DNA from 2 places in the Pseudomonas sp. MPDS genome. Region 2 is predicted to be linked to the other one. Evidence: predicted binding sites of a transcription regulator. Region 2 holds the regulator's gene; the other holds the start of a gene.
The links. Region 2 encodes FliA, which starts transcription of late flagellar genes. Its sites were predicted from a motif close to CTAAAGTTTNNNNNNNNNNNGCCGNTAA; they were not measured.
Positions count from the first base shown of each region.

Region 1: HQ912_RS16125 (methyl-accepting chemotaxis protein) is a predicted target of FliA. The motif match lies at 3,011-3,038, and genes of this name have one in related genera.

Region 1 covers NZ_CP054128.1:3,664,386-3,671,714, reverse strand. Annotated here, with positions in the region: gene HQ912_RS16135 (carbon starvation CstA family protein) at 1-521, shown strand, start outside; gene HQ912_RS16130 (YbdD/YjiX family protein) at 538-735, shown strand; gene HQ912_RS16125 (methyl-accepting chemotaxis protein) at 1,177-2,973, opposite strand; gene HQ912_RS16120 (DUF4212 domain-containing protein) at 3,221-3,487, shown strand; gene HQ912_RS16115 (sodium:solute symporter family protein) at 3,499-5,268, shown strand; gene HQ912_RS16110 (TonB-dependent siderophore receptor) at 5,436-7,329, shown strand, end outside.
Region 2 covers NZ_CP054128.1:4,563,335-4,570,663, reverse strand. Annotated here, with positions in the region: gene fliR (flagellar biosynthetic protein FliR) at 1-90, shown strand, start outside; gene flhB (flagellar biosynthesis protein FlhB) at 94-1,230, shown strand; gene flhA (flagellar biosynthesis protein FlhA) at 1,412-3,541, shown strand; gene flhF (flagellar biosynthesis protein FlhF) at 3,553-4,902, shown strand; gene fleN (flagellar synthesis regulator FleN) at 5,020-5,850, shown strand; gene fliA (RNA polymerase sigma factor FliA) at 5,847-6,590, shown strand; gene HQ912_RS20025 (chemotaxis response regulator CheY) at 6,757-7,128, shown strand; gene HQ912_RS20020 (protein phosphatase CheZ) at 7,147-7,329, shown strand, end outside.

The DNA of each region.
Region 1 (7,329 bases), 900 kb from region 2:
ACCTGATCGCCACCGCCGGCTGTGTGGCGCTGTGGGGCTACCTGTTGTACCAGGGCGTGATCGATCCGCTGGGCGGCATCAACACCTTGTGGCCGCTGTTCGGCATCTCCAACCAGATGCTGGCCGGTATCGCCCTGATGCTCGGCACCGTGGTACTGATCAAGATGAAGCGCCAGCGCTACGTCTGGGTGACCATGCTGCCGGCGGTCTGGCTGCTGATCTGCACCACCACGGCGGGCCTGATCAAGCTGTTCGACGCCAACCCGGCGATCGGCTTCCTGGCCCTGGCGCGCAAATACAACGATGCCCTGGCCGCCGGCCAGATCCTGGCCCCGGCCAAGAGCATCGAGCAGATGCAGCACGTGGTGTACAACGCTTACACCAACGCAACGCTGACGGTGTTGTTCCTGCTGGTGGTCTTCAGCATCCTGTTCTACGCGCTCAAGGTCGGCATCGCTGCCTGGGGTCACAAGGAACGCACGGATAAAGAAGCGCCCTTCCAGGCCGTGCCGGACGCCTGAATCGAGGATTGCAACGATGTTCAATGACTTGAGTCGCCTCGGTAAATACCTCGGTCAGGCCGCCCGCCTGATGGTCGGCATGCCCGACTACGACAACTACGTCGAGCACATGCAAAGCAAACACCCGGACAAACCGCTGATGGACTACGAGGCGTTCTTCCGCGAACGCCAGGAAGCCCGATACGGTGGCAAGGCGGGACCCAAGTGCTGTTGATCAACTGATTTCAGGTTGATGAGGTAACCCTGTGGGAGCGAGCTTGCTCGCGATGGCGTTGGGTCAGTTACGATGATGTTGACTGACCGACCGCCATCGCGAGCAGGCTCGCTCCCACAGTTGTTTTGGGGCGGCCTCGGGATTTGCATACACCACCGATCCCCTTGTGGGAGCGAGCCTGCTCGCGATGGCGTCGGGTCAGTTACGATGATGTTGACTGATCCACCGTCATCGCGAGCAGGCTCGCTCCCACAGTTGTTTTGGGGTGGCCTTGGGTTCGCATACACCACAGACCCCTTGTGGGAGCGAGCCTGCTCGCGATGGCATCAGGTCAGCAGCATTGATGTTTGCTGATCTACCGCTTTCGCGAGCAGGCTTGCTCCCACCGTTGTTTTGGGGTGGCCTCGGGATGTGCATCAGCACCGAACCAGGTGCAATGCATCACTCTGCCAACAGCACCGCTGCATCGAACCCGACCCGCAAATTGCCCCAATGGCGGCCGCCGAAGAAGAACGGTACGTCGATCTCGGTCATGATTTCCCCGGTATCGCGCAGGTAGGTCTGGAGCAGGAAGCGTTGGGTGTTGCCCGCCGCGCGCAGGCCGATCGGGTCGTTGAAGATGCGCTTGTTGCGGCACACCGGCAGGTCGACGGCGCGGTCACCGGTCGGTTGTTTCGAAACCCAGCTGTTGTTCACTGGGCAATAACCCTTGGTGTCGACGATGAATGAGACTTTGCCGCCCGGGGTGCTGCGGGTGAGTTTGTCGCATTCTTCCTGGCAGACTTGGGCAAAACGCTCGGTGTAGCTGGTCATGTATTGCTTGGGATCGGTGCCGGGGATCAGTTGGTAGTTCTGATCGAACAGGTTGAGGCCATCCTGCTGCAGCGCCTCCAATTGGACCTGGAGGTTGTCGCGGCACTGGCTGGCCCGGGTGATGGCGGCATCCAGCTTGCCATGGCCGAGCACGAACCGGCCCAACAATGCCTGGACCTTTTCAGCGACACCGGACAAGTCACGGGTAGCCGTTGCCGAATGTTGCATGCGCTGATCAATCGACTGGCTGTCGGCATGGATCTGCGTAACCCGTTCGTTGATACCCGTGTTGGATTCGGCGAAAAGCTGGATATGGGACGCGATATCGGCCAACTTGCCATTGGTGGATTCGAAGTCGCCGATCATGCTTTCGAAATGGCCCGAGGCACGCTCCACGACTTTCTGGGTTTCCCGGGCGCTGTGGCTGATCTGGTTGGTCTGTTCATGTGTGGAACTGACTTCTTCGAGCATGGCGTCGATGTTTCGTGAGATGTCGTCGGTAGCCCGGCTGACATTCTGCGCCAAGGTGCGCACCTCATCGGCCACCACGGCAAACCCCCGACCGCTTTCACCGGCCCGGGCGGCTTCGATGGCCGCGTTGAGGGCCAGCAGGTTGGTTTGGGCAGAGATCTGCTGGATCAGCCCAACGATGGACTTGATGCTCGAAGAACGTTGGTTCAGGGCGCCTACCAGCGTGGCGAATTCATTGAGGCTGCTGGAGATTTCACTGATGTTGCCCGTCACTTCCAGCAGTTCTGCATAGGAGTCGCGAGCCATGCTCAGGTTCTGCGCAGTGGTGCTGGAAATGCCCTGAGTCTGGCGCGAGACTTCTTCGATGCGACCTACGGCGGTGTTGCTCTGGTCCATCACTTCCTTGGCGAAGCGGGCCTGGTGAGTAGCGCTGTCGCTGGAGTCGCTGATGTTTTTCAACGAGCGGGCCGATTCGACCGCAATGTGCACGGTCAGCGCCTGGACATTACTGATGATCTCCCGCTGCTTGGCCAGGAAGCGGTTGCAAGTGTCGGCCAGCACGCGGATTTCGTCGTGGGTCACCAGGGGCAGGTCTTTGGACAGGTCGCCTTCGCCGCTGGCGATCTCCTCGAGGGCCTTGGTCATGGCCGTGACGGGGCGCACGATGAGGTGGCGAAAGTACCAGACCATGAAGCTGATCATGCACAGCGTCAGCAGCGCGCCGAAGAGCAGGGCATGGGTGAGGCTGTCGAGCCGGCCTTCGACTTGCCCCAGCAGCGCGGGGTCCAGTTGCGCAGTGTGCAACTGCAGCACAATGTCGGCGCGGGCACTGACTGCCACCCAGTAAAGCAAGCCACTGACCACGACCAGCAGGAAAAGGCTCGACAGCTTTTTGGTGAGCGTATCGAAAAACTGCATCTCGATAGACTCGTACAAGGCCTTTAGCGTCTGCATCCGTTGCTCCCGGGTAAAAAATCACTTTGATTGCATACATTCGACCGCGCACGGCAAAGCTTTAGGGAAATGGGCGATTTGATATCACTGCGGCGGTTTCCGCGATCTTTAACCCGTCCCAGTAAGTGAGGGAACGCGGATGTCAATATCCAGAGTGGCGAAGGTAGACGAAAGTCGTACTAGCGCTCTGCCCAGCGACTGCTACGGTTTGAGTGGAAAACAATAAAAACAACGGGAGTTGATTTCCATGTCCACTCAAAAGCAACAGGCTGCGCGTGCCTACTGGACGGAGAACCTACGCTGGATGCTGGTATTGCTGGCAATCTGGTTCTTGGTGTCGTTCGGCTTTGGCATTTTGCTGGTTGACCAGCTCAACACCATCAGCTTCTTCGGTACGCCCCTGGGATTCTGGTTCGCCCAGCAGGGGTCCATCTATGTCTTTGTGCTCGAGATCTTCTTCTATGTCTGGAAGATGAATCAGCTCGATCGCAAATATGACGTCCACGAAGACTGAGGCCGACGAGCATGGATACCCAAACCCTGATCTACCTGTTCGTCGGTGCGTCCTTTGCGCTCTATATCGCCATTGCCATCTGGACGCGCGCCGGCTCCACCAGCGAGTACTACGTCGCCAGCAAAGGGGTGCACCCGGTACTCAACGGCATGGCCACCGGGGCCGACTGGATGTCGGCCGCCTCGTTCATCTCCATGGCCGGGATCATCGCCTTCGCCGGCTATGACGGCTCGGTCTACCTGATGGGCTGGACCGGCGGCTATGTGCTGCTGGCGATGTGTCTGGCGCCGTATCTGCGCAAGTTCGGCAAGTTCACTGTCCCGGAGTTCGTCGGCGCGCGTTACTACTCGCAGACGGCGCGGGTGGTGGCGGTGATCTGCGTGATCTTCATTTCCTTCACGTATGTGGCAGGGCAGATGCGCGGTGTGGGCATCGTGTTCTCCCGTTACCTGGAAGTGGATATCAATACCGGCGTGATGATCGGTATGGCCATCGTGTTCTTCTATTCCGTGCTGGGCGGCATGAAGGGCATCACCTACACGCAGGTGGCGCAGTACTGCGTGATGATTTTTGCCTACATGGTGCCGGCTATCTACATCTCGATCATGATCACCGGTAATCCGATCCCGCAACTGGGCTTCATCAGCGAGGTCACCGGCTCCGGCCAGAGTGTGATCGAGCGGCTCAACGGGCTGGGTGCGGAGCTGGGTTTCACGGCCTATACCGACGGCACCAAATCGACCACCGACGTGTTTTTCATCACCATGGCGCTGATGGTCGGGACTGCGGGCCTGCCTCATGTGATCGTGCGTTTCTTCACCACCCCGACAGTGCGTGATGCGCGCAAGTCAGCAGGTTACGCACTGCTGTTCATCGCCATCCTCTACACCACCGCACCGGCCGTGGCGGCTTTCGCGCGCACCAATCTGCTGACCTCGATCCCCAACGTCAGCTACGCCACCGCGCCAACATGGTTCAAGACCTGGGAAAATTCGGGGCTGATCGCCTGGGCGGACAAGAACAACGACGGCATCATCCAGTATGGCCCGGGGGCAGCCCTGGTCGGCGCGCCGAGCTTCACGGGTGAACGCGGGGCGAACGAGCAGCGGCTGCTGAGCAACCAGGTTTCACCGGTGGCCAACGAACTGTATGTCGACAACGACATCATGGTTCTGGCCAACCCGGAGATTGCCGGGTTGCCAGGCTGGGTCATCGCCCTGATTGCCGCCGGTGGCCTGGCGGCGGCGCTGTCGACGGCAGCGGGGTTGCTGCTGGTGATTTCCACATCGGTCTCCCATGACCTGCTCAAAAGCAACATCATGCCCAGGATCACTGAAAAGCAAGAGTTGCTGGCCGCCCGGATCGCCGCTGGCGTGGCGGTGCTGATCGCCGGGTTGTTCGGCATCTACCCGCCGGCATTCGTGGCCCAGGTGGTGGCGTTCGCCTTTGGACTGGCGGCGTCCTCGTTCTTCCCGGTGATTGTCATGGGGATCTTCTCCAAACGCATGAACCGCGAAGGCGCGATCGCCGGGATGATTGTGGGGCTGACGTTTACATTCACCTACATCGTCTACTTCAAATTCATCAATCCGGCGATGAACACTGCCGAGCACTGGTGGCTGGGCGTATCGCCGGAAGGCATCGGCACCCTGGGGATGCTCTTCAACTTCGTAGCCGCGGTGGTGGTGTCACGCTTTACCGCGCCGCCGCCGGAGCACATTCAGCACCTGGTGGAAGATATCCGGGTTCCAAGGGGGGCGGGTGCGGCCATCGATCATTGATGTGCGGTAAGCCCTGATAACAGGGGTGGGAAACGAACAAAGGCGCCGGAGTGATCCGGCGTCTTTTTTTTTGCGCGGGTCAAGCGGGAAAGCGTTAGAAATATTTACTGGGAATCATTCTCAAAGTATATTCTCTCTCATTAACATCCCTTTGTGAGTGCTGCGTCTTGAATCGTTCCACCCCTCTCGCTACCCGCAACGCCTTTTTCAAACGCGTGTTGCCAACGCTGTCCTGCTGTTTCATCGCAAGCCCTTTGTGGGCGCAGGACATTCTCGAACTGCCAACCACGGATATCCAGGGCAGTCGCATCACTCAGGACGAAGGGTACACGGCGTCGCAAGCCAGCACCGCGAGCAAAAGCGATGTACCGATCAAGGAAGAGGCGCAGTCGATCAACGTGGTGACCCGGCAGACCCTGGCGGACTATCAGGTGCGCTCGCTGGGCGATGCGATGAAATTTGTCAGCGGCGTCAGCCAGGGCAATACCCTGGGCGGTTCGCGGGATTCGTTGGTCAAGCGCGGGTTCGGCACCAACGATGACGGCTCGATCCTGCGCGATGGTGTGCGTTCGAACCTGGGACGTAACTTCAGCGCCACCACCGAGCGGGTCGAAGTGCTCAAGGGCCCGGCCTCGATGTTATACGGCGCGCTGGAGCCCGGCGGCCTGGTCAACATCATCAGCAAGAAACCCGAATACACCCAGAGCACCACACTGAGCGGCTCGGCCTACAGCGAAGGTGGCGGCACCATGGCCCTGGATACCACCGGGCCGTTGGGCGATACCGGCCTGGCGTATCGGTTGATCGCCGAGCGTGGGCATGAGGATTATTGGCGCAACTATGGCGTCAACGAGAGCACGCTGGTGGCGCCGTCCCTGGCCTGGACGGGTGAGCGGGCCTCGTTGAACCTCAGTTATGAGTACAACGAATATTCCAATCCCTTCGACCGCGGCACTGTATTCACCGACGGGCATCCGGCCGACATTAACTACAACAAGCGCCTTGATGAGCCTTGGGCCAAAAGCGTGGGGATTCGCGAAACGGCGACAGCGCGGTTTGAGTATGAGCTGAGTGAAGCGTGGAAGACCCGCGTGACCTATGGCTGGAACAATGATCGGTATAGTCTTTCGATTGCGCAGCCCAATTCGCTGACGGGTAATAATTTGCGCCGTGCCGCCAACGGTGCTCACTATGACGATGAAACCCGCTACGCCAGCTGGGATTTCATCGGCAGGCAGCAATTGTTTGGTCAGCGTCATGACCTGCTGGTTGGGGCTGACAATCAAGTGTCTGACCAATTTCGTGGCAAGACCTACCGCAATACTGCTCAGGGTGGTTTCGACATCACTTCGCCGACCTACGGCAACCTGCCAGAGCCAAGCCAGATCAGTGCTCCCCAAAGCGACCTGAGTAACCAGTTGACCTCCAGCTCCGTTTATCTCAAGGACAACTGGCACCTCGACGACCACTGGATTCTAGTCTTGGGTGGCCGCTACCAGCATTACGATCAATACAGCGACCAAGGTTTGGGCAGCCGTTATGTGGTCAACCGCGATGACAACGGCGACGCTTTTGTACCGTTCCTGGGGCTGGTCTACAAAGCCACCGACAACCTGTCGCTCTATGGCAACTACAGTCGCTCCTTCAAGCCCAACGATGACGTGGACGATGCCGGCAACACCTTCGATCCAGAGGAGGGCCGCAGTTATGAAATCGGCGCCAAATACGACCCGCTACCGGGCCTGAACATCAACCTTGCGCTGTATGACATCGTGAAGAAGAACGTCGTAACGTCCTCCACGGTCAATGGCGTCACGTTGGCAGAAGCCGCCGGCAAAGTCGGCTCCCAAGGTCTGGAACTCGACGTCACCGGTCGTCTGGCCGAGCGTTGGGATCTGATCGGCACCTACGCCTACACCCACACGGAAATCCTCGACGATCCGGATGACGAAGGCCACCGCCTGGCCAACGCACCCAAGCACACCGCCAGCCTGTACCTGACCCACCACCTGAACGTGCCTGCCGAATTCGGCGCCTGGCACGCCGGCGCCGGTGCCCGTT
Region 2 (7,329 bases):
TGGATCAGCCTGGGGGATATTCTCAATCAGTACCAGCCGCTGGCGACCCAGGCCCTGCAGCTGTTACGCGACATGGCACAGGCGCGCTGAACCATGGCCGAAAGCGAGAGTGGGCAGGACAAGACAGAAGACCCCACGGAGAAGCGCAAGAAGGAGTCTCGGGACAAGGGCGAGATTGCGCGCTCCAAGGAGCTCAATACCCTGGCGGTGATGTTGGCCGGGGCGGGCGGTCTGTTGATTTATGGCGGCGGGCTGGCCCTGGATCTGCTGGAAATCATGCGCCTGAATTTTTCCTTGCCCCGCGAGGTACTGCTCAGTCCCGGTGCCATGGGGCAATACCTGCTGCACTCCGGCAAGATCGCGATCCTGGCCGTGCAACCGGTCCTGATCTTTCTGCTGTTGGCGGCCATTATTGGCCCGATTTCCCTGGGGGGCTGGCTGTTTGCCGGTAAGAGCCTGGCGCCCAAGTTCAGTCGGATGAACCCGGCCAACGGCCTCAAGCGAATGTTTTCCAGCACGGCGCTGATGGAGTTGCTCAAGGCGCTTGGGAAGTTTTTCCTGATCCTGTTTGTCGCGCTGACGGTACTGCAGGCCGATATCGACGACTTGCTGCGCATCGCCCATGAACCCTTGGAGCAGGCCATTATCCACAGCGTGCAACTGGTGGGCTGGAGTACCTTGTGGATGGCTTGCGGCTTGATTCTGATCGCCGCCATCGACGTGCCGATCCAGCTGTATCAGAGCAAGCAGAAGCTGATGATGACCAAGCAGGAGATCCGCGACGAGCATAAGGACCAGGAGGGCAAGCCGGAGGTCAAGCAACGGATTCGCCAGTTGCAGCGTGAAGTGTCCCAGCGCCGGATGATGGCGGCGATCCCGGATGCCGACGTGGTCATCACCAACCCGACTCACTACGCCGTGGCACTCAAGTACGACCCCGATAAAGGCAATGCTCCGGTGTTGCTGGCCAAGGGCAGTGATTTCCTGGCGCTGAAAATCCGCGAGATTGCCGTAGCCAACGAAGTGATGCTGCTCGAATCCCCCGCGTTGGCGCGATCGATTTACTACTCCACCGAACTCGACCAGGAAATCCCCGGAGGCCTGTACCTGGCCGTGGCCCAGGTGTTGGCCTACGTCTATCAGATCCGTCAACACCGCGCCGGCAAGGGCAAGCGCCCCGAGCCACTCAAGGATTTGCCGATTCCACCGGATTTGCGCCGCGACTCCTGATTCGGGCCTGCGCTGATTGCGCTCGGATGCAGAACCAGTGGGAGCGAGCCTCGATTGCATTCAGCGCCTTGGCTAGCGCCTCTATTTCAGCCTCTGACAAAAGTTGGAAGGCTTCTTGCAATACCCCGTCTACGCCCGTTCCGGGCGTCAAAAGTTTGCTTCACAGGAACGGGGATTATTGGTGGATCGCTCTCAGTTATTCAACACCGCGCGCAACAACGTAGCCGACCTCAGTCGGGGTAATCTGGGCGTGCCGTTGTTGCTGCTGGTCATGCTCGCCATGATGATGCTGCCGGTGCCACCGTTTCTGCTGGACGTGTTCTTCACGTTCAACATTGCTTTGTCCATCGTTGTACTGCTGGTGTGTGTGTACGCATTGCGGCCACTGGATTTCGCGGTGTTCCCGACCATTCTGCTGGTGGCGACGCTGATGCGCCTGGCGCTCAACGTGGCGTCCACCCGGGTGGTGATGATCCACGGGCATGAAGGCCACGCCGCTGCCGGTAAGGTGATCCAGGCCTTCGGTGAAGTGGTGATCGGCGGAAACTACGTGGTGGGTATCGTCGTCTTCGCCATTTTGATGATCATCAACTTTGTCGTGGTGACCAAGGGTGCCGGACGGATTTCCGAGGTGAGTGCGCGTTTCACCCTCGATGCAATGCCCGGCAAGCAAATGGCAATCGACGCCGACCTCAACGCTGGCCTGATCGATCAGGGCCAGGCCAAGGCCCGTCGTCTGGAAGTGGCCCAGGAAGCCGAGTTCTATGGCTCCATGGACGGTGCCAGCAAATTCGTGCGCGGCGATGCCATCGCCGGCCTGCTGATTCTCTTCATCAACCTGATCGGCGGTATGGCTGTCGGTATCTTCCAGCACGGCATGACATTCGGCGATGCCGGCAAGGTTTACGCGCTGTTAACCATTGGTGACGGTTTGGTGGCGCAATTGCCATCACTGTTGTTATCCACAGCTGCCGCGATCATGGTGACCCGTGCGTCCGGCTCCGAAGACATGGGTAAGCAGATCGGCCGGCAGATGTTTGCATCGCCCAAGGCGTTGGCCGTTGCAGCCGGACTGATGGCCGTGATGGGCCTGGTCCCCGGGATGCCCCATTTCTCGTTTCTGAGCATGGCCGCATTGGCGGCGGGTGGCGCCTACCTGTTCTGGAAGAAACAGAACGTACAAAAGGTTCAGGCCCTGCAGGAGGTCAAGCGTCAGCAGGAACTGTTGCCGTCGCCGGCTCGTGCCATGGAAACCAAGGAGCTGGGCTGGGACGACGTGACGCCGATCGACATGATCGGCCTGGAAGTCGGTTACCGTCTGATCCCCTTGGTGGACCGCAATCAGGGTGGTCAATTGCTCGCGCGGATCAAGGGTGTGCGCAAGAAGCTGTCCCAGGACCTGGGCTTTCTGATGCCCACCGTACATATTCGTGACAACCTCGATCTGGCGCCAAGTGCCTATCGCTTGACGTTGATGGGGGTGATCCTGGCCGAAGCCGAGATCTACCCGGACCGTGAACTGGCGATCAACCCGGGGCAGGTCTACGGTTCGCTCAACGGCATTACCGCCAAGGATCCGGCTTTTGGCCTGGAAGCGGTATGGATCGAAATCAGCCAGCGGGCCCAGGCCCAGTCCCTTGGCTATACCGTGGTGGACGCCAGTACCGTGGTCGCGACCCACTTGAACCAGATTCTGTACAAGCACTCCAGCGAGCTGATCGGTCACGAAGAAGTCCAGCAATTGCTGCAAGTGCTGGCCAAAGGCTCGCCGAAGCTGGCCGAAGAGCTGGTGCCTGGCGTGGTTTCGTTGTCGCAATTGCTCAAGGTGTTGCAAGCGCTGTTGGCCGAGCAGGTGCCGGTGCGCGACATTCGCAGCATTGCCGAGGCTATCGCCAACAACGCTTCCAAGAGTCAAGATACCGCCGCTCTGGTGGCTGCGGTGCGGGTTGGCGTATCCCGCGCAATCGTCCAAAGCATTGTAGGCACTGAGTCGGAGCTGCCTGTGATCACGTTGGAGCCAAGGTTGGAACAGATATTGCTCAATAGTCTGCAGAAGGCAGGACAAGGCTCGGAAGAGGGCGTTCTGCTGGAGCCAAGCATGGCCGAGAAGCTGCAGCGTTCGCTGATCGATGCAGCCCAGCGGCAGGAGATGCAAGGCCAACCGGTGATCCTGCTGGTGGCCGGTCCGATTCGCGCGATGCTTTCGCGATTCGGGCGCCTCGCGGTCCCGGGGCTGCATGTGCTGGCGTACCAGGAAATACCGGACAACAAGCAAGTGACCATCGTTGCGACAGTAGGGCCCAACGGCTGAGGTAGTGGTTTATGCAAGTGAAGCGTTTTTTCGCCGCCGATATGCGTCAGGCCATGAAGCTGGTTCGTGACGAGCTGGGCGCTGAAGCCGCCATCATCGGCAACCGTCGGATCGCCGGGGGTGTCGAGCTGACGGCGGCTCTGGATTACAAATTGTCGGCGCTGGCCCCACGTGTTCCCAACATGGAACTCGAGGATGAGCTGCGCAAGACCCAGTCGCGCATCGCCAGTGCCCAGGCCGAATTGAGCTTGCGCAGCAGTGACGGCGAAGCCAGCGCGGGCACCAATCGTCAATTGTTCGCCGGCCAGCCTCTGACCGCTGGATTGCCGTTGACCGCTGCTGAGCCACTGGTCGAGCAGGCCAAGGCCGAGCCGCGTCGTCCGGCGCCGGTTCAGGCTGCCTCGGGCGGTGGCGTCGACCCGCGCGCCCTGGACTCGATGCGCTTCGAACTCAACAGCCTGCGTGAACTGATGGAAGTTCAGCTCGGCTCCCTGGCCTGGAACCAGTTGCAAGGCAACCGTCCGGCCCAGGCTAACCTGTGGCGTCGCCTGCAACGCATCGGCCTGTCCGGTCCGTTGTCCCGCGACCTGCTGGCGCTGATCAACGATATCGAAGAACCTCGTCAGGCTTGGCGCATGTTGCTGGCGCACCTGGCGCGGATGATCGCCACACCGGAAGTCGAGCCTCTCGAAGAAGGTGGCGTCATTGCCATGGTCGGCCCGGCCGGTATGGGCAAGACCACCACCCTGGCCAAGCTCGCGGCGCGTTATGTACTCAAGTACGGCGCCCAGAGCATCGCCCTGGTGAGCATGGACAGTTTCCGTATCGGTGCCCAGGAACAACTCAAGACCTTGGGCCGGATCCTCAATGTGTCGGTGACCCATGTGGATCCGGGCCAGTCCCTGGCCCAGGCGCTGGAACCGCTGCTGCGCAAGCGCGTCGTGCTGATCGATACCGCCGGCCTGCAAGCCAGCGATCCGGCCCTGCGCATGCAGCTTGAAAGCCTGGCCGGGCGTGGGATCCGGTCAAAAAATTATCTCGTGTTGGCAACCACCAGCCAGAAACAGGTTCTAACCGCCGCATACCACAGCTACAAACGCTGCGGGCTGGCCGGCTGCATCCTGACTAAGCTGGACGAAACGGCAAGCCTGGGCGAGGTGTTGAGCCTGGCGATCGGTCATGATTTACCGGTGGCCTACCTGACCGACGGGCCGCGGATCCCGGATGATTTGCATCTGCCGCGCCGTCATCAACTGGTCAGTCGTGCCGTGAGTGTGCAAATGCAGGAAGAACCCAGCGAAGAAGCCATGGCTGATATGTTCGCTGATATCTACCACAGCCCGACCAAGCAGGTCGGCTGAGGTAATCATGAATATTTTTTGTACCTACATCGATGGTCTGCCATGCATTGTTCCTTCATGCGAGCGCGCAGCCAGTAATGTGGCCTCCGTCTAAGTAAGACAAGGTAAAGAACGAACATGGGCAGCATGCATCCCGTACAGGTGATCGCGGTGACCGGCGGCAAAGGTGGCGTCGGCAAGACTAACGTGTCAGTGAACTTGTCCCTGGCTCTGGCAGAGCTTGGCCGACGGGTCATGCTGCTGGACGCCGACCTGGGCCTGGCGAACGTCGACGTGCTGCTGGGGCTCACGCCCAAGCGCACGCTGGCGGACGTGATAGAGGGCCGCTGCGAACTGCGCGACGTGCTGCTGCAAGGGCCGGGCGGGATTCGCATCGTGCCGGCTGCCTCGGGCACCCAGAGCATGGTTCACCTGACCCCGGCTCAACACGCCGGCCTGATCCAGGCCTTCAGCGACATCGGTGACAACCTCGATGTGCTGGTGATCGACACCGCTGCCGGTATCGGTGATTCGGTCGTCAGTTTCGTACGCGCTGCCCAGGAAGTCTTGCTGGTGGTCTGCGACGAACCGACGTCCATCACCGACGCCTATGCCCTGATCAAGTTATTGAACCGTGACTACGGCATGAACCGCTTCCGCGTCCTGGCCAACATGGCCCAGAGCCCGCAGGAAGGTCGCAACCTGTTCGCCAAGTTGACAAAGGTCACGGATCGTTTCCTGGACGTCGCCCTACAATACGTCGGCGCTGTGCCCTACGACGAAAGCGTACGCAAGGCCGTCCAGAAGCAACGTGCGGTTTATGAAGCCTTTCCCCGTTCCAAATGCGCACTGGCGTTCAAGGCTATTGCCCAGAAGGTTGATACCTGGCCACTGCCAGCCAACCCTCGCGGGCATCTGGAGTTTTTCGTCGAGCGTCTCGTGCAACAAACAGCAGGGCCCGTGTTATGACAGCCAGCGGTTACAACCATCTCTACAAGAAATCGGCACGGGACGCCCAGTACGAATTGATTGAGCGATACGCGCCTCTGGTCAAGCGTATCGCCTATCACTTGCTGGCGCGCTTGCCGGCCAGTGTCCAGGTTGAAGACCTGATCCAGGCGGGCATGATCGGCCTGCTCGAAGTGTCGAACAAATACGACGCGAGCAAGGGCGCCAGTTTCGAGACCTATGCCGGTATTCGCATTCGCGGGGCGATGCTCGATGAAGTCCGTAAGGGTGATTGGGCGCCGCGTTCGGTGCATCGCAATACCCGCATGGTCAGTGACGCCATTCGCGCCATTGAAGCTAAAACCGGGCGTGACGCTAAAGATCACGAGGTTGCGGCCGAACTCCAATTGAGTCTCGATGATTATTACGGGATTTTGAACGATACCTTGGGCAGTCGCCTGTTCAGTTTCGACGACCTGCTGCAGGACGGCGAACACGAAGGGCTGCACGAGGACGGCGCGAGTGCTCACATGGAGCCATCGCGTGACCTGGAAGATGAGCGTTTCCAGAGCGCGCTGGCGGATGCGATTGCCAATTTGCCGGAGCGTGAGCGACTGGTCTTGGCGCTGTACTACGACGAAGAGCTGAACCTCAAGGAAATCGGTGAGGTCCTGGGTGTCAGCGAATCGCGGGTCAGCCAGTTACACAGCCAGTGCGCGGCCCGTTTGCGGGGGCGTTTGGGGGAGTGGCGAGCGCGCTGACAGCAGTGTGGGGACACTGCGAACGAGGCTGGCCTGGCATGTGCTGAGCCAGTCTTTCTCTGTTGTCCTCCAGACCGTTGTCGAGTGTTGTGCCGGATTGATTGAAATGGCGCGTTCAGGTGCTGGGCGCGTTTAAGACTGCTTGGAGGTCGAATTGGACAAGAACATGAAAATCCTCATCGTTGATGACTTCTCAACGATGCGGCGGATCATAAAAAACCTGTTGCGTGACCTTGGGTTCACCAACACGGTCGAGGCCGACGATGGCACCACTGCCATTCCGGTTCTCAACAGCGGAAGCATCGACTTTCTGGTGACTGACTGGAACATGCCCGGCATGACCGGTATCGACTTGCTGCGCCATGTGCGCGCCGACGAAAAACTCAAGCACCTTCCGGTGCTGATGGTCACTGCCGAAGCCAAGCGCGAGCAGATCATCGAAGCGGCCCAGGCCGGTGTGAACGGCTACGTGGTCAAACCCTTCACGGCCCAGGCGTTGAAAGAGAAGATCGAAAAAATCTTCGAACGCATCGGTTAACGGCGCCACGGGGGAGCTATGGATAACGAATCTTCAATGGGTGATTTCGAATCGACCCTGAAAAAACATGCCCGCGAACTGGTCGACAGCCTTGAGAAAGGCCGCTTTGGCGATGCGGTTCAAATGATCCATGAGCTCAACCAGACCCGTGACCGCGGTCTGTATCAGGAAGTGGGCAAGCTCACGCGTGAACTGCACAGC